Regions from separate parts of the Zhengella sedimenti genome, predicted to be linked through region 1. Evidence: predicted binding sites of a transcription regulator. Region 1 holds the regulator's gene; each other region holds the start of a gene.

Region 1 (3,186 bases):
AGGCGGCCAGCAGCAGCGCCTGTGCATCGCGCGCGCCATCGCGGTCTCGCCGGAAGTCATCCTGATGGACGAACCCTGCTCGGCGCTCGACCCGATCGCCACCGCAAAGGTCGAGGAACTGATCGACGAGCTGAAGGAAAACTACACGATCGTCATCGTGACCCATTCCATGCAGCAGGCCGCGCGCGTCTCGCAACGCACGGCGATGTTCCACCTGGGAATCCTCGTCGAGGAAGGGGCGACGGACAAGATGTTCACCAGCCCCGACGACAAGCGCACCCAAGACTACATTACCGGCCGCTTCGGCTGAGCCTTACCAATCCGGGAGACTGCGCCATGGGCGAGCATACCGTCACCTCGTTCGACGAGGAACTGGACGCGATGGACACGATGATCCGCACGATGGGCGAGCGGGCCGCCGAGATGGTGGACATGGCCACGCGCGCGCTGCTGACCGGCGACGTGGCCCTGGCGCAGCGGGTGATCTCCGAAGACCGGTTGATGGACCAGATGCAGCGCGATCTCGACGACCGCGCCGTCATGCTCATCGGCAAGCGCCAGCCCATGGGGCAGGACCTGCGCTTCGCCGTTGGCGCCATGCGCATGGCCGGCGACCTGGAGCGCATCGGCGACCTGGCCAAGAGCACCTGCAAGCGCGTGGGCTCCATCGGCGAAATGGTGGTGATGCGCGAACCCAATTTCGGCATCGAGAAGATGGCCGGACTGGCCCGCGACCAGGTCAAGGCAATCGTCGAGGTCTATGTCGGGCGCCGCGCGGACGAAATCGAGGAGATCCGCAATCGCGACGAACAGATCGACATGGCCTATACGTCGGTGTTCCGCGAATTGCTGACCTACATGATGGAGGACCCGCGCAAGATCTCGTCCTGCACGCACCTGCTGTTTTGCGCCAAGAACATCGAGCGCATCGGCGATCATGTCACCAATATCGCCGAGAACGCCTACTACATGATCACCGGCGACCAGTTGCCGATGGCGCGGCCGAAGGTGGACAATGTCGCCGAAGGCATCGGCTGAAACCGGATACTGGCAGATGGCAACACCGCGCATTCTTGTTGTCGAGGACGAGGAACCGCTGGGCGTCCTGCTCCAGTACAATCTCGAGGCCGAGGGCTACGCGGTCGAGGTGGTCAACCGCGGCGACGAGGCGGAACTGCGCCTGCGCGAGAACGTGCCCGATCTTCTCGTGCTAGACTGGATGCTGCCCGGCGTCTCCGGCATCGAGTTGTGCCGGCGCCTGCGCCTGCGGCCCGAGACCGAACGCCTTCCCGTGATCATGCTCACCGCGCGCGGCGAGGAAAGCGACCGGGTTCGCGGGCTTTCCACAGGCGCCGACGACTATCTCGTCAAGCCGTTCTCGACGCCCGAATTCCTGGCGCGGGTGCGTGCGCTGATGCGACGGGCCAAGCCGGAAATGCTGTCCGGCACGCTGACGGTCGGCGATATCGTGCTGGACCGGGAAACCCACCGCGTCTTCCGGTCCCGCCGTGAGGTCAAGCTGGGCCCGACGGAGTTCCGTTTGCTGGAATACCTGATGCAGCATCCCGGCCGGGTGTTCTCGCGCGGGCAGCTTCTGGACAATGTCTGGGGCGAGACGATCTATATCGACGAGCGCACGGTGGACGTGCATATCGGCCGGCTGCGCAAGGCCGTCAATATCGGCAACATGCCCGATGTGATCCGCACGATCCGGGGCGCAGGCTACGCCATCCAAGAAAAGTGAGTGACAGGGGCGGGGCCATCGCGACTGCCCCTTCCTCCGGCCGTCACCTGAAGCTCAGCCTTATGCGCAAGGCCAGGCTTTGCCCCGGCACTTCGTCTGGCGGGCGCGGATAGGGGGCGGCGCCACGCGCGGCCTGGAGCGCCCTTTTGTCGAGCGACGGGTCGCCGGAACTGGAACTGACGCTGGCACCGAGAAGCGCACCAGAACGGGCGATGCGAAGGCTGAGGCCGACGGTGCCGCGCCCGCCCGCACCCCGCGGCTTGCGCCGGGCGACATGGCTGTTCACGCGCTGGCCATAGCTCGCCATGGCCTTGCGCAATTGCGCGCGTGACGGGGCTGCGCCCTGGCCCCGTGCCCCTTGCCGGGTGGTGGTGTCCCTGCCGGTTGCCTTGCCCGCGCCCGCCTTCCGCTCCTGCCGTCTTTCGATGGCGCCCTGTGCTTTCTTCTCCGGCCGTGCGGGTCTGGCCGCCTTCGGGGGCGGCGGCGCGGGGGCCGGCCTGATGTCCGGGCGCGGCGCCGGCAGAACGGCGACGGTCTCAGGCAGGTCGGCCCAGCTTTCGCTTTGCGGCGGTTCGGGAATTGCCGGGGCGATGGCGGGCATGCCGATGCGGGGCAGGGCGACGGCGATGTCGCTTGCCTCAAGCGCCACGAGAGGCGGTGCGTCCGGAAATACAGGCACGGGCAGCGCAATGGCGGAAGGCGTCATCGCGGCCGCATGCGAGATCTTTTCCGGGATGGCATCGGTCTGCGGCACGGTTTGCTCCGGCGCGGTATCGTCACCATCCTCGCCCGGCGCTTCGATGAGCGTGACGGTCACCGCCACATCGCCGGCCTCGCCGGCATCGCCACCGCCGGCGATCCCGTTGGCGACAACGGCGGCGAGGGCTGCATGGAGGCCGAGCGACAGCAGGATGGCCAGAGCGGTGCGCAGGGTCTTCATGGCCTGGCCTCCACGATCATCGTCAGGGTGGTCACGCCGCCGGCGCGCAGTCTTTCCGTCACCTGCACGACGGACGCGGCGCCGGCATTGCGGTCTGCCTTCAACCAGGCGCGCTCCCAGTCTTCGGCCACGAAGGCGGCGGCCAGTCCGTCGAGCGCGGCATCGCCCTCAAGGCCGTTCCAGGCCATGCGCCCGTCGGCGGCGACATAGAGCGTGCGTGCCGGTGCCGGTGTTCCGGAGGGGATGGCGGGCGCGGATGCCGGCTCAATCGGCAGCGGGTCGGTTGCGCGGATCACGCCGGACAGCATGACGAAGATCAGCAGCAGGAAGACGATGTTGATCAGCGGCAGGGTGGGGTCGGCCTGCGGCGCTGGCGGCAGGTCAAGGCGCAGGCGCTTCATCGGGCCGTCTCCCCGTCCGTGCCGGTCCCGGCGCGGGTGGCAACCTTCGTCCGACCCGCCCTTGCCGCGGCATCGAGCGCGGTGACCAGCGCCTGGTAGGG
Region 2 (3,186 bases), 550 kb from region 1:
CGCCACTGCTCGACGTGATCGTCGACCAGGCCGGCCAGAAAGGCACCGGCCGCTGGACGGTGATCGAAGCCCAGCACCTGGGCACGCCGGTGCCGGTGATCGAGGGCGCCGTGGCCGCGCGCAACATGTCCGCCGCGGCCGCGCTTCGCCGGTCCGGCGAGGACCGGTTCGGCCGCGCCGCCCGTCCCTTCCCGGGCGAGGCCCGGACGGAAGAACTGGAAAGGGCGCTGATCGCCGGCAAGATCCTGTGCTATGCGCAGGGCTTCGCCATGCTCGACCGCGCCGCGGCCGATTACGGCTGGGCGCTGCCCATGGCCGACATTGCCCGCGTCTGGCGTGCCGGCTGCATCATCCGCTCCGCCATGCTGGACGACATGGCGACCGCGCTGGAGGAACGGCCGGAAAACCTCGTCTTCGCCCCGCGCTTCGCGGACCTTCTGACCGGCACGGCGGACAGCCTGCGTGCGGTCGTTGGCGCGGCGGTGTCCAACGGCCATCCGGTTCCGAGCCTGGGTGCCGGTCTTGCCTGGTTCGACCAGTTGCGCCAGGCGCGTTCGACGGCCAACCTGATCCAGGGCCAGCGGGACTATTTCGGCCGTCACGGTTTCCATGTCGAAGGCCGCGAGGGTGTGCGCCATGGCCCTTGGGCGGACGGGGAAGGCTGAGGCCGCCCCGATGGCATGAACGAGGGAACCCGGCGCCCATGATCGACAAGCTCGAACTGTTCATGCTCCTTGCCCGTGAACGTCATTTCGGCCGCGCCGCCGAGGCGGCCAACATTTCCCAGCCGACGCTCTCCTCCGCGATCAAGCAACTGGAGAGCCAGCTTGGCGTGCCGCTCGTCAAGCGCGGTGCGCGCTACCAGAGCCTGACGCCGGAAGGTGAGCGCGTGCTGGAATGGGCGCGCCGGATCGTCGCCGACTGCCGCGCCATGAGCGAGGAGATGCGCGCGGCCCGCACGGGCATTGCCGGCAAGATCCGGCTTGCGGTCATCCCCACCGCACTGGCGACCATGGCCGGCCTGACGACGGAATTCAGCCGCGCCCATCCGGCGGTCAGCTTCACCGTCCTGTCCCGCACCTCGGCCGAGATCCTGCACATGGTCAGCCATCTGGAGGCCGATATCGGAATCACCTACCTGGACAACGAGCCGCTGGGCGACGTGGTGTCGGTCCCGCTCTATGAAGAGCGTTATTGTTTCGTCACGGCTGATGCGCAGGCTTTCCCGGATCGAGACCGCATTGCCTGGGCCGAACTGGACGGGCAGCCGCTCTGCCTGCTGACGCCGGACATGCAGAACCGGCGCATCGTCAACCGCCATCTCGACATGGCCGGTGCCGAGATCCGTGCCGTGCTGGAGACCGATTCGATCATCGCCCTGGTTGCCCATGTCGCCGCCGGCCCGTGGTCGGGCATCCTGCCCGAAAGGATCGCCGCCATGTTCACCGGGGGCGGCGGCATCCGCGCCATCCCGCTGACCAGCCCTGAAGGCGCCCAGATCGTTGGCGCCGTCGCATCGCAACAGGAATTGCGCCCGCCCGCCATCGCCGCTTTCCTGCAACATCTGGCGCGCAGGCATTGATCCATCCATGCATCGCGGAGTAGCTTAGCCGGCGAGAAATTGCCGCCTGCTCTGTTTTTGAGCGATGGCTATCATATGCCTGTAGCATTTCTCGCGCATGGGAAGAGCGACCGCGCAAAGCGTGGCGAATGCACATCCAAAGGGAGACGCTTCATGAAACGAACTGTCCTTGGCGCCTTGTCCGCCGCTACCGTCCTGTTGTCGCCGGCCGCCGCGCTGGCCGAAACGGAAATCCAGTTCTGGCACGCCTTCACCGGCCGCCTCGGCGATCTCGTCGCCGCGCAGGTCGAGCAGTTCAATACCAGCCAGGACGCCTACAAGGTGGTCGCCTCCCACAAGGGCAATTATTCCGAAACCCTGAACGCCGGCATCGCGGCCTTCCGCGCAGGCGAGCAGCCGCACATCCTGATGGTGTTCGAGGTGGGTACCGCCACGATGATGGGCGCCAAGGGCGCCGTCAAGCCGGTCTACGAGGTCATGGAGGAAGCCGGCGCCACCTTCGATCCCGATGCCTATATCGGCTCGGTCAAGGGCTACTACACCACCTCCGATGGCAGGATGCTGTCGCTGCCCTTCAATTCCTCGACGCCGGTCCTCTGGGTCAACAGGGATGCGCTGAAGGCCGCGGGCGTGGATCCGGACGTCGACCTTTCGACCTGGGAAAAGGTCGGCGAGGTGCTCGACAAGGTCAAGGCATCGGGCTCCACCTGCCCCATGACCACCGCCTGGCAGAGCTGGATTCACCTGGAAAACCTGTCCGCCTATCATGATGTTCCCTTCGCCACGAAGGAAAACGGCTTTGCCGGTTTTGACACCGAACTGGCTTTCAACGGGCCCCTGCAGGTCAAGCACATCCAGACGATGGGCGACTGGGCGAAGGACGGCAAGTTCATCTATGCCGGCCGCCGCAACGAGGGTGGCGCGAATTTCCGCGCCGGCGAATGCGCGCTCTTCACCGAGAGTTCGGCCGGATATGCCGGCATCAAGTCGGAAGCCAAGTTCGATTTCGGCGTGCGCCCGCTTCCCTATTGGGAAGGCGTGGAAGGCGCGCCGCAGAACACCATCATCGGCGGCGCGTCGCTCTGGGTCATGACCGGTCATGAAGCCGATGAATACAAGGGCGTGGCGGAGTTCCTGAACTTCCTCTCCTCCACCGACGTCCAGGCCAAGTGGCACCAGGACACCGGCTACCTGCCGATCACGAAGGCAGCCGGCGACAAGACGCGTGCGGACGGCTTCTACGAGGCCAATCCGGGCACCGACATCGCCGTCATCCAGATGACCGCAAAGGAGCCGACCGCCAATTCCAAGGGTCTGCGCCTCGGTTCCTTCGACCAGATCCGCACCATCATCGACGAGGAACTGGAAGCGGTGTGGTCCGGCAACAAGTCGGCCGAGGAAGCGCTGAACACCGCCGTCGAGCGCGGCAACCAGCTTCTGCGCCGCTTCGAGCAGGCAAACCGCTAGGCGGCTTTCCGAAAGGCACCGGCGGCGGATCAACCGCCGCCGGTTCCGTCATTGGCAGGCGAGGGGCATGGCATGGAAAAACGGGTGACGTTCAAGGGCTGGTTGCTGCCGCTCGCCCTTGTCTTTCCGCAGGCGCT
Region 3 (3,186 bases), on a different contig from region 1:
CCGGTGTCGGCATCGGTGCGGGCGCCTTCATCGACAGGCCGGTCGCCGGCAAGGTCCGGGTCAAGCAGGCGATGTGTGTAGTCGAAGGTCGGACCGAGCAATTGTCCGCCGGGCAAATCCTTGAAACAGGCCGAGATGCGCCGTTCCAGAAGCATGGTGCCCGTGTCGACCGGCAAGCTGTAGCCGAAACGGGGAAGGGTGGTCCGGAAGGCGCGGATGAGGAAAATCGCCTCGATCAGGTCACCGCGCGACTGCTTGATCGCCAGTGCTGCAAGCCGGCGATCGTAAAGCGAGCCTTCGCCCATCACGCGGTCGACCGAAAGGGCCAGTTGCTCGCTGATCTGCTCCAGCGTCAGCGCGGGGACCGAGCGGTCGCCGCGGCGCCGGTCGGCCAGAAGACGGTGGGCATTGTCGATGGCCTTTTCGCCACCCTTGACAGCGACATACATGGTTCAGCCTCCTGCCCCGGAAATGCGGACAGTACGCGGCAGGCAGGCAACCGCGGGTTTGCCGCTCGCGGCATCGATGCCGGTGAGGATCATGTCGATGCCGCGCGGGAAAAGCGCGCCATTGGCCTGCCATTGGCCAAGAAAGCCCTTGGGAAGGGTCCTGGCATGAAGTTCGGCGGTGGCGGCAATGCCGGGACCTTCCAGCCGCAGTCCGGCAAGGCCGTCGCGTGCGGTAGCGCTGAGAACGCCGGCGTCCAGGACGATCGTCGCGGAGCGGTCGGGATAGTCCTGCGTCCCCGCCCGGAAGCGCCTGATTTCCGGCAGGGCAAGAGGGTCGCAACACAGCACGAAATCGGCTTCCCGTTCCCCGGATACGGCGCGTGACCCGCAGTGAAACGCGATCCATGCCTTCAACGCATCGTTGCCGCGGAGGTCGTCGCCGAGCCACACGGTGACGTCGGCATCCGCCAGCGTCAAAAGCACAGCGGCCGAAGCGGCACTGACCGGAGCGGGAGCGAAGACCGCGGCATCGATCGCGTGCAGCGTGCCGGGATGCGCCATCGCATCCAGCAGGCACCGGAAAACGGCCTGCGACTGCCGGGCCGCGTCGGAAAAGCCGCCGGCATAGACGCCAGCCTGGTTGGGCATAGAAGCGTTCATCAATCCTCGCCCCGCACCATGGTGAAGAAGTCCACTTTCGTCGCGGCAGTCTGTTCACGCCGGGTCCGTTCGACGCTTGCCTCCGCGACGCGTAATGGCGTGAGAAGTCCGCTTTCGATCCGCTCCAGCTGGCGTTCGTCCTGGCACAGCGCATCAACCAGTGCGGCAATGCGCGCCTTTTCCAGGTCCCGGCCAAGCACCATCGCATGGCCAACGGTTCCATCCGCGAGGCCGACCGCCGCCCGGGTGACCGTCGCTTCGCCGAGGTTGAACGGCGCGCCGCCACCGCCCATTCGCCCGCGCACGGTGATGGCGCCGGTTTCGGGCCCGCGCAGGATGCTGTGCTCCGGTTCTTCGCCGAGCTTTGTCCAGAGGTCCATGAGATGGCGTGCGGAACTGCGGGCGAGAATGCCCATACGGGCCCTGCGCGCGTTCTGCTGGTCGGTCAATGCCATGCTGTCTGCCTCTTTGTCTATTTGTTTAGACAAGTAGATGAGATACTCTTGAAATAGAGTGGCCGCGTGACGGCGATGTGACAGGCAGGCCTGCCAGCGCCTGGAAAGGAGGACCAATGCAGCCCGACACAGCCCGGATGCCGAGGCAGAAGGGCGTCGCCCTCTGGCGACAGATTTCAGACCGGTTGCGTGCCGAGATCGCCGATAGCGGGTTTCATGCGGATGGAAAGCTTCCCACGGAAGCGGAACTCGCGGCCGCGTTCTCGGTCAACCGGCATACGATTCGCGCGGCGCTTTCCGCGCTCGCCGCCGAGGGCATCGTGCGGACGGAACAGGGCCGCGGAACCTTCATTGTCCGGCGGGAGCGTTTCACCTATCCGATCGGCCTTCGGACGCGGTTCTCTGCCGCGCTCGACGGCCAGACACCGCAGGCCAGGACGCGCATCGCCGGACACCGGGAGGAGACGGCACCGGCAGCCGCGGCACGCGCGCTCGCTTTGCCGTCGGGAAGCTGTGTCATACGCGTGGAAACCGTTGGTGATGCCGATGGCGAACCGATCACCTGCGCGACGCACTGGTTCGACGCGCGCCGTTTTGCCGGTATCGGCGCGGCGATCATGGCGCACGGGTCAATTACCCGGGCACTGCGGGATGCCGGCGTGGACGACTATACCCGTCGCGAAACGCTGATCGATGCCAGCCATGCCAGCCCGGAAGACCTGCATGTCCTCGTGCTTGCGCCGGGCGCCATCGTGTTCGTGACTACCGCCATCAATATCGACCCGGATGGCAAGCCGATCCAGTTTTCGCTCGCCCGTTTCGCCGCCGACCGGGTTTCATTGAAGGTTGGCGGCTGAACGCGTCAGCCTGCGATCGCGATGCCGCCGGGATCGGTGATCCAGCCATCCTCGCCGGTGACCTCCCATTTCACCTTTTCCTCGTCCAGGAAGTCGATGGAATGGACGACCACGTCCTCGCCGCGAATGAAGCAGACATTGTAGTTGGGCTGCAGCTCGCCATAGCCCATCCGCCGGGCATCGCCGGAAAAATCAGGCCAGCAGGTATGGTTGGTCGAGCGCGGCGCCGAAAACGGGATGCCGGCCGCCGTTCCGCTCAGCGTGTAATGGCAGTGTCCGAAGAACATGTGGCGCACCGTATCGCGATGCCTGCGCAGCAAGGCCTTGAGGTCCTCTTCCTCCCGGATGCCGATAAGGTCGGCATTGGCGACATGAACCCTGGTCGGATTGTGGTGCATGAAGAGATAGGCACCGACGCCCCTGTTCCTGGCATTGACCAGTTGTCCCTCCAGCCAGAGGCGGCGGGTCTCGCAATAGCTGCCCGCATGCTCCCCCTGAAGAACGGTATCCATGTAGATGAAATCGCCCTCGGGGGTCTCGTCCGTCCATTGAACGAATCCCGCTTCATCAGCCGGTGTATCGGGAAAGGCGGCGCGGAAGTTGGCGCGATTGTCATGGTTTCCGATCAGGAGGCGCGGTGCGCGCTCCCCCGTCAGGCTGCTGCCGGCCAGCATGGACCGGAGCAATTCATAGCTTTCCGGACGGCCGTGGTGGGTCAGGTCACCCGTGATGATCACACGGTCGGCGTCTCCCTGGAAGCGCTCG
Region 4 (3,186 bases), 690 kb from region 1:
CCCGCAAGATTTCCCGCACGCCCTGATTCGCAAGGTTTTCATGTCCTCCCGCATCGCTCCCATCGCCGCACTCCTGCTCGGAACCGCCTTCCTGCTGGCCGGAAGCGGCTTGCACGGGCTGTTATTGCCGCTGCGCGGCCAGGCGGAGGGATTTTCAGCCTTCTCGCTCGGCCTGCTGGGAACCGGTTGGGCCGCGGGCTTCGTGGCCGGCTGCCTCTATGCGCCGCGCCTGGTGCGCAGCGTGGGCCATGTGCGCGCCTTCGCCGCCTTCGCCTCCAGTGGCGCCGTGCTGGCGCTGATGACAGGGATCGTCATCGATCCCGTTGTGTGGATCGGCCTGCGCATCTGTACCGGCTTCATCATGGCCGGAGCCTTCATGGTGATCGAGAGCTGGCTCAATGAAAAGGCCACGAACGAGTCGCGCGGGTCCATCTTCGGCCTCTACATGATGGTCACCTATGCCTCGATCATGGCCGGCCAGCTGGGCCTGGCCGCAGGTGACGTGACGCGGCAGACACCCTTCATGGCCGCAGGCGCGCTGTTCTGCCTGGCACTGATCCCGATCGCCATGTCGACCGTGGCAAGCCCGCGGCCGCCGACCGGCGTGTCGCTGGACCTGAAATCGCTCTACGGCACTTCGCCGGTCGCCTTCGCCGGATGTTTCCTCATCGGCGTGGCCAACGGCGCCTGGGGAACGCTCGGGGCCGTCTACGGGGCGCAGGCCGGCGTGGGGACGGCGGGAATCGCGCTGATGATGAGCGTGACGGTGATCGCGGGCGCGCTGATGCAATGGCCGGCGGGCCGCATTTCGGACCGCACCGACCGGCGCATCGTGCTGCTGACGATGGCGGGGATCGCCAGCGCCGTGGCGCTGGCCGGCTTCTTCCTGCAGTTGCGGGGTCCGGCCGCCGTCATCTCGCTGACCGGCATCTACGGGGCGATGGCCTACACGCTCTACTCGATCGCCGTGGCGCATGCCAACGACCATGCGGGCCCGGAGGATTTCGTGAAGGTGTCGGGCGGCCTGCTGCTGGTCTACGGCGCCGGCACCATGGCGGGGCCGATGCTCGGCGCATCGCTGATGGAGAGCCTGCGCCCGGAGGGCATCTTCCTCGCCACCGCCCTGGCACACGGCCTCATCGTGCCCTACACCGCCTGGCGCATGCGCCAGCGCGCCGCCGTGCCACAGGAAGAGAAGGACACGTTCCAGACGCTTCCCGTTGAGCGGGCCACGACGCCGGAAGCCTACAATCTCGACCCGCGCGGCGAGGAGGACCCGGCCGAGGCCTGAAACGAAAAACCCGCGCCCTCAAGGACGCGGGTTTCAGGACGTGCCGGACCGGATTGCCGGCGCCTGGCGATCAATGGCGGGTCTCGGTCTCCAGCTTCTTGATCTCATCCTTGATCTTCAGCTTGCGGCGCTTGAGCTCGACGAGTTCGAGATCATCGACGGAGGGATGAAGCGCCATCTCGTCAATTCTCCGTTCCAGCTCGCCGTGTTTGCGATGCAGTTCCGCAAGATGCGATTCAAGGGACATGGCCAGCTCTCCTTCCGCTGTGTTGAACAGGGTCGCCGGGCCCGCACCGCCGCGGGCGTGTTGCCCGGTGACATGACATTACGATGACACTTTGCCAGAGACGAAAGGCGCTGTCGAATGCGTTCTGGTAGAATTCCGTTGCGCGCGAAGATATGATATGGGCCAGCCCAGCAATCAGCCGGCCTCATGTTCCATGGGTGGCCGGAATCCAGATGGAATGACATAGATGACCGGCATGTCCGAACAGGAACAGGCGGATATCCGCCTCGAATTTGCACGACTCAAGCAGGACCATGCCGATTTCGACGCCGCCATACAGGCCATGATCGCCACCGGATGCGATCCCTTGCGTATCCAGCGGATGAAAAAGAAGAAGCTGGCCCTCAAGGACCGCCTCCAGGCGCTGGAGGATTCCATCATTCCCGACATCATCGCCTGACCGCCCGCTTCCGGCGATATCCAAGCAGGAAAGACCAGACGCCATGACCGATACCGCCGATGTCGCCATCATCATGGGCAGCCAGTCGGACTGGTCCACGATGAAGCACGCGGCGGATGTGCTGGACGAACTCGGCGTCGCCTACCAGGCGCGAATCGTCTCCGCCCACCGGACGCCCGAGCGGATGTTCGATTTCGCCCGCACGGCCCGGGACAAGGGGTTCAAGGTGATCATCGCCGGGGCTGGCGGGGCGGCCCACCTGCCGGGCATGGTCGCCGCGCTCACCCCGCTGCCGGTCTTCGGCGTGCCGGTGCAGTCGGCGGCACTGTCGGGACAGGATTCGCTTCTCTCCATCGTGCAGATGCCCGGCGGCATTCCGGTCGGCACGCTGGCCATCGGCAAGGCGGGCGCCACCAATGCCGGCCTGCTGGCAGCCGCCGTGCTGGCGCTTTCGGACAAGGCCCTGGCCGGACGGCTCGACACGTTGCGCGCAGCGCGCAGCGCCGCCGTCGGCGAGGAACCGGTGGACGAGGCATGAGCGCGCTCGCCCCCAATTCGACCATCGGCATCATTGGCGGCGGCCAACTCGGCCGAATGCTCGCGATGGCGGCAGCCCGTCTCGGTTACCGCACGCTGATCCTGGAGCCGCAGCCCGACTGCCCGGCCGCGCAGGTGGCCAACGGGCAGATCGTCGCTGCCTACGACGACGCCGAAGCGCTGGAGGAACTCGCGGCGGCCTCGGATGTCGTCACCTACGAATTCGAGAACGTGCCGGTGATGGCGGCGCGTTCGCTGATGCCCCGCGTTGCGGTCCACCCCGCTCCGGCGGCGCTGGAAGCGGCGCAGGACCGGCTGGCGGAAAAGACGTTCCTGAACGAGGCCGGCATTGCGACCGCGCCGTTCCGGGCGGTCGACAGCGACGACGACCTCGCCGCCGGGCTTGCCGCGTTCGGCGGCCATGGCGTGCTCAAGACGCGCCGTCTGGGCTATGACGGCAAGGGCCAGCGGATGTTCCGCGGCGCTTCACCGTCGGACGCCGCCGGCGTGTTCGAGGCAATGGGCGCGGTGCCGCTCATCCTGGAGGGCTTCGTCGCCTTCGAGCGCGAGATATCGGTGATCGCGGCGCGCGGCATGGACGGGTCGATCCGCGCCTATGCGCCTGCGGAAAACGTTCACCGCGACGGCATCCTGCACACCTCCACCGTGCCG

Evidence for each region. The regulator PhoB, encoded in region 1, activates phosphate uptake and scavenging genes when phosphate is short. The targets are predictions, from matches to a motif close to TGTCATNNANCTGTCAT.
Region 2: a site for PhoB is predicted at 1,652-1,668, ahead of ugpB (sn-glycerol-3-phosphate ABC transporter substrate-binding protein UgpB). Genes of this name have one in related genera too.
Region 3: a site for PhoB is predicted at 1,631-1,647, ahead of phnF (phosphonate metabolism transcriptional regulator PhnF). Genes of this name have one in related genera too.
Region 4: a site for PhoB is predicted at 1,611-1,627, ahead of ACLB6G_RS01395 (YdcH family protein). Genes of this name have one in related genera too.

Annotation. Positions count from the first base shown of each region.
Region 1 covers NZ_JBKFFP010000001.1:962,360-965,545, forward strand. Annotated here, with positions in the region: gene pstB (phosphate ABC transporter ATP-binding protein PstB) at 1-310, shown strand, start outside; gene phoU (phosphate signaling complex protein PhoU) at 337-1,038, shown strand; gene phoB (phosphate regulon transcriptional regulator PhoB) at 1,055-1,744, shown strand; gene ACLB6G_RS04760 (energy transducer TonB family protein) at 1,788-2,684, opposite strand; gene ACLB6G_RS04765 (ExbD/TolR family protein) at 2,681-3,085, opposite strand; gene ACLB6G_RS04770 (ExbD/TolR family protein) at 3,082-3,186, opposite strand, start outside.
Region 2 covers NZ_JBKFFP010000001.1:409,937-413,122, reverse strand. Annotated here, with positions in the region: gene gndA (NADP-dependent phosphogluconate dehydrogenase) at 1-665, shown strand, start outside; gene ACLB6G_RS02090 (LysR family transcriptional regulator) at 704-1,582, shown strand; gene ugpB (sn-glycerol-3-phosphate ABC transporter substrate-binding protein UgpB) at 1,736-3,049, shown strand; gene ugpA (sn-glycerol-3-phosphate ABC transporter permease UgpA) at 3,122-3,186, shown strand, end outside.
Region 3 covers NZ_JBKFFP010000004.1:91,984-95,169, forward strand. Annotated here, with positions in the region: gene ACLB6G_RS12420 (carbon-phosphorus lyase complex subunit PhnI) at 1-449, opposite strand, end outside; gene phnH (phosphonate C-P lyase system protein PhnH) at 453-1,109, opposite strand; gene phnG (phosphonate C-P lyase system protein PhnG) at 1,109-1,564, opposite strand; gene phnF (phosphonate metabolism transcriptional regulator PhnF) at 1,681-2,421, shown strand; gene ACLB6G_RS12440 (phosphodiesterase) at 2,427-3,186, opposite strand, start outside.
Region 4 covers NZ_JBKFFP010000001.1:270,755-273,940, forward strand. Annotated here, with positions in the region: gene ACLB6G_RS01390 (MFS transporter) at 41-1,291, shown strand; gene ACLB6G_RS01395 (YdcH family protein) at 1,362-1,538, opposite strand; gene ACLB6G_RS01400 (YdcH family protein) at 1,774-1,977, shown strand; gene purE (5-(carboxyamino)imidazole ribonucleotide mutase) at 2,021-2,515, shown strand; gene ACLB6G_RS01410 (5-(carboxyamino)imidazole ribonucleotide synthase) at 2,512-3,186, shown strand, end outside.